2 regions of the Pseudoalteromonas sp. DL-6 genome follow, and region 1 is predicted to be linked to the other one. Evidence: riboswitches for the same ligand, from Rfam matches in the RefSeq annotation. Region 1 holds a riboswitch; the other holds the start of a gene.
What was found. Region 1 has a riboswitch for lysine ahead of lysC (lysine-sensitive aspartokinase 3). Riboswitches for the same ligand answer to the same signal wherever they lie in the genome.
Positions count from the first base shown of each region.

Region 2: it holds a riboswitch for lysine, as region 1 does, so the genes downstream of both, dapA (4-hydroxy-tetrahydrodipicolinate synthase) here and lysC (lysine-sensitive aspartokinase 3) in region 1, are expected to answer to the same signal.

Region 1 is NZ_CP019770.1:1,844,670-1,847,161, forward strand. Features, by position in the region: gene lysC (lysine-sensitive aspartokinase 3) at 1-1,319, opposite strand, end outside; lysine riboswitch at 1,395-1,567, opposite strand; gene nhaD (sodium:proton antiporter NhaD) at 1,666-2,492, opposite strand, start outside.
Region 2 is NZ_CP019770.1:221,287-223,778, forward strand. Features, by position in the region: gene B1F84_RS01070 (2,3,4,5-tetrahydropyridine-2,6-dicarboxylate N-succinyltransferase) at 1-515, opposite strand, end outside; gene dapA (4-hydroxy-tetrahydrodipicolinate synthase) at 531-1,415, opposite strand; lysine riboswitch at 1,543-1,722, opposite strand; gene B1F84_RS01080 (DNA-3-methyladenine glycosylase I) at 1,910-2,492, shown strand, end outside.

The sequences.
Region 1 (2,492 bases):
ACTAAAAAGCACAGGTTATGTTTACTCGCACCATGGCAAATAAGACGAATGTTAAATTCGCTCAACACCTGCATTAAATTCATTTCGTGCTGACGCAATACAATTTCAGACCCAATAAGTGCTACTAGGGTTAGATTGTTCTCAACCGATACATGGCAAAACTCAGCCAGTTTATCTAAGCACTCTTGATCTAGCTCTGGGCGTGATGCATTTGGCGCATTATCAAGGGTAATTGCTACACTAATTTCAGAGGTGGTAACCAAATCTACCGAAATATTGCATTCACTTAAAATAGTAAAGATACGCGCTAAAAAACCACTCGCTAATAGCATTTCAGGGCTTTTTAAGGTCAGTAGTATTTGGTTTTTACGTTGCGTGACCGCACGAATACCAGGTAGCTGCGATTTTTCACGTTCAATCCAGGTGCCACCACGCTCTGGCTCTGTGCTTGAGCCAACAAACACATTTATATGGCTACGACTGGCTGGCAAAATTGTAGCCGGATGCAGCACTTTAGCGCCAAAAGTGGCCATTTCTGCCGCTTCATCAAAGCTTAAACGCGCAATAGGTGTGGCTTTAGCACACAAACGCGGATCAGTGCTAAAAATCCCCACTACGTCGGTCCAAATATGCACACTTTTAGCGTTAATTGCTTCAGCTAACAAGGCGGCACTGTAATCAGAGCCACCGCGACCTAGTGTGGTGGTTACATTGTTTTCATCGCTGCCAATAAAGCCCTGAGTAACAATTACATTGTTCTCTAGTAAAGGAATTAAATGCTCTTTAGCTGCAAGCGCTGTAGCGGCTACATTTGGCGTGGCTTTACCAAATTGGCTATCGGTTTTAAGCACCTGGCGAACATCAAAACGCTGCGAATTTAAGCCTTTTAAGCGTAATACTTGAGTAAATAAATACGACGATAAACGCTCGCCAAAGCTAAGTAGCTCATCGTGTTGTTGCTCTGTTGTCAGTATCTGATTTGCCAGAGTTTGAAATTCATCGAGGGTGTTATTAAAACCAAGCGCTAAATCATTATCTAGGGTCAGATCAGTTAAAATTGCCTGCTGAATCGCAAGTACACCATCAATATGCTGTTGACGTTCTGCGGCATCAATATCGGCTTTGCAAAGTGCCACCAAGTGATTAGTTACACCGGCACTGGCGCTCACTGCAACAATTCGAACGCTGTTATCGTTTACAATGATTTCGCTACAACGGCTCATGGCCTCAAAATTAGCCACGCTGGTGCCACCAAATTTGGCAACAATGTAATCTGATTTTGTGCTCTGTAAACCTTGTGGCACTGATTGGGTAGTCATTTCGTCTCCTTTCGCGGCATCCAAACCGCAATAAAACAAGAAGAACTTGGCAGGAAATAAAGATAAGAAAAATCTACTGCCAGAAGCTCTCCACCTAAATTGGTGACAGTTTTGAGGATTCAGCCCCATAAACCGAAAAACAATAGTAACGACCCATTGTTTTCCTCGGCGAGTACTTCCCTCCTCAATGGTCGCAGGCTGTCGTTGCCTCACATTAAGTACCTAAGTATCGCACCTCTTCTGAATGTATTATTAACCAGTGGCTAATAAAACAAAACCGCACTAAGAGTGCGGCTTTGAAAGTTATCGTTTAGACGTCTAGCTGTCAAGTCGTTTTATTATAAAATCAAATAAAACTACCCATAAAGTAAGAGCCAGCATAACCAAAGGTGTAACACACTAACAAATACAACGACAAACGAAGGTAACTTGCAAAAGTAAGTTCTTTAACCTTACTCATAGCAATAATACCAGCCGCCGAACCAATGATCAGCATTGAACCACCCACACCGGTTGCATACGTAAACGACAACCAATGCTGTTGACTCATTACAATGTCGGCTTTTAGTAGCGCAGCCGTTAGTGGCACGTTATCAACACCTGCGGATAAAATACCCATTAAGTAGTTTGCGTACTCTGGCGCCATTACTGTATACAAATTAGTAAATTGGCTCAGTACCCCAACTTCTTTTAATGCACCAACAAGTAGTAACACACCCACGAAAAACAATAAGGTGTCGTACTCTATGTCACGTATGAAATCGATCATATCTTTATTGATGTCTTTTTTACGCATTAAAAATTGCGCGACTAAAAACATAATAGACAGGCCGAGTAAAAAAGTAAGTAATGGCGGCACACTATATAAAACACTTAAAGTGAGGGTAGAAATAACCGTAGTGAAGAAAATAACAGCAATAGTAATGTCGGTTTTTTCGATGCGTTTGAATTTAGTCTTTTTAAACTCTAACTGCTTGTTCATACCAATTGATAACAAGGTAGCCAGTAATAATACGCTTAATAACGCTGGCACAATTAACAGTAATAAGTGACTAATGGTGACTTTACCATCAAGGAAAATCATTAACGTGGTTACATCGCCCGTTATAAGTGAAACACCGCCGGAGTTCACTGCAAATACAATTAAGGTGGCGTACTTAACTAGTTTTTTGG
Region 2 (2,492 bases), 1.6 Mb from region 1:
GGGGCAAGTACCGCGCCTTTTTTAACCACCACGCCTTCAACAATCACACAGCCTGCACCGATGAATGCATCGTCTTCTATGACCACAGGGTTGGCGCCAATAGGCTCAAGTACCCCGCCTAATTGTACCGCAGCGCTCAAATGAACATTTTTACCCACTTGCGCACATGAGCCAACCAATGCGTGGCTATCTACCATAGTCCCCTCGTCAATAAAGGCGCCAATATTTACGTACGCAGGTGGCATAATAATAGTGCCTTTGGCGACATGTGCACCACGACGTACACTTGAACCACCTGGCACCATGCGAACGCCTGCTGTGGCTTCAAAGCATTGCGGCGCTAGATTATGTTTATCAACAAAGCCACCAGGAAACTCCATGTTAGTGCCGTTTTTAAACGCCTCTAAAATGCCTTGCTTTACTTCTACGTTAGCGTGCCATTGGCCGTTTTCGTCTTGTGTTGCTGCGCGAACTGCGCCCGTTTCTAAATTATTTAATAGTTCTAACCAGCTCATTATAAAAACCTGTATTTAATGCCAAGATAAAATGGTGTTGTTTGCCGATGAAATGTCATCTGTGTGTGTCAGCTCAAGGTGTGTTAAAGGTGGACGTAAATGCGGACTGCTAATACGCCCTTGTAAATGCATTAACACTTTGACTGGGATAGGGTTTGCTACTGAAAATAAGCTATTGATAGCGCTAGACCACTGGGCAAAAAGATTAGGGTGTTGGCCGCTTAAACTGCGCTTTACAAACTCATGAGTTTGCACTGGCCATGCATTGGCTGCAACCGACACTAAACCTTTTGCACCTGCTTGGGCAAAATAAGGCATGAGGGCATCGTCACCACTAAAAATGGCTAATTCAGGCGCTGCTTGTCGATAGGCTTCAAATTGAGAAATACAGCCACTGGCCTCTTTAAGTGCCCATAAATTTTTATGTTGTTTGAGGTTTTCAATGGTTGCAATAGGAATGCTAACCGCGCTACGTCCTGGCACATTATAAAGCATACAAGGGTGAGAACTGGCATCTAGCAGGCTTTCAAACCAATGCGTTTGCCCCAGTGCGCCTGGTTTGGCGTACAAAGGTGATCCAAGTAAAAAACCATGAATAGGCAGTTGGTTGCAGTAGTTAACCCATTCAAGCTGCTGCTTTAAGTTACTACCACCGACTGCAACCATAAGCGGGACGCTCGGCTGTAATTGGCAGACATGCTCTACGATGGCTTGCTGCTCTTTTAGGGTAAGGGCTAACCCTTCGCCAGTGCTACCAAGTAATAAAATGCCATTGTTAGCGGCTTCTTGCTCGGCCACCAAGGTATTTAAGGTTGCGTAATCAACTAGGCCATTTTGATCAAATGGGGTGATCAGTGCAGTCCATAAATGGAAATTGTTAATATTGAAGTTGTTGATCATCTCTCACGAACTTATAGGGCATTCGTCGAGTTATTGGCGGGTATTTAGGGTGCCGGACTCTTTGAATGTATTTATAATTCGAAGAGCGAATGGGCTTAAATAATAAGGCGCACGGCCTTATTATACTAAGACCAGAAGCTCTCCACCAAATATGTTATTGGTGACAGTCGCTAGGATTCAACCTAGTCGCCCGAAGTAACCTTTCACAAAAAAGTATTACCTCTCGGCGTTAATTCCCCTCACGTATGCTCAATGGAGTTTGCGCTCCTAACATACGCTACCTGAATAACGCACCTCTTCCAGCCCTTTGCACTTGCTATTGAAAAATCAATCAGCAAATACAATGTAATAGGGTAAGTGTGGCGATTAAACCACTTTAGCCGTCTAGGTGTCAAGTGACTAAATACAGATAGATTCATCCCAATTGACAGTTATTACGTATTGGCTACTTTTCTCGTACACTAGCCTCATAGCAGAAGTAAGGTATTAAGCAGATGGAAAAATTTAGCGATATTTATAAGCGTGCAGTAGAGCGAAAGGGCTCTGAAAAAATGCTTAAATTATTACTCGCAAAACCTTTATCAACAAAGCAACTCGTCACATTAAGTGATGATGATTGGCTAGAAGAATTTACGCGGAAGGTTTTTCAAAGTGGTTTTTATTGGTCGGTGATCAACAGTAAATGGGCCGGATTTAGAGAGGTTTTTTGGGATTTCAGTGTTGAAAAACTATTGATGATGCCACCAGACATGTTAGAGCAAAAAGCCAGTGATGAGCGGATTGTACGCAATTATAAAAAAGTAAAAACCATTACTGAAAATGCGTATATGATCCACGAGGTTGCAGCGCAACACGGCAGCTTTAGTCAGTTTATTGCTAACTGGCCAAGTGAGGATATTATTGGCTTGTGGGCCTATTTAAAAAAGCATGGTGCGAGGCTTGGTGGTAATACCGGTCCTTATGCGTTGCGTGCCTTAGGAAAAGATACTTTTTTACTTTCAAGGGATGTAGAGAGCTATTTGCGTGCCCATAAAATTATAGACGGTGGCTTACAAACTAAAAAGTCACTGATTGCAG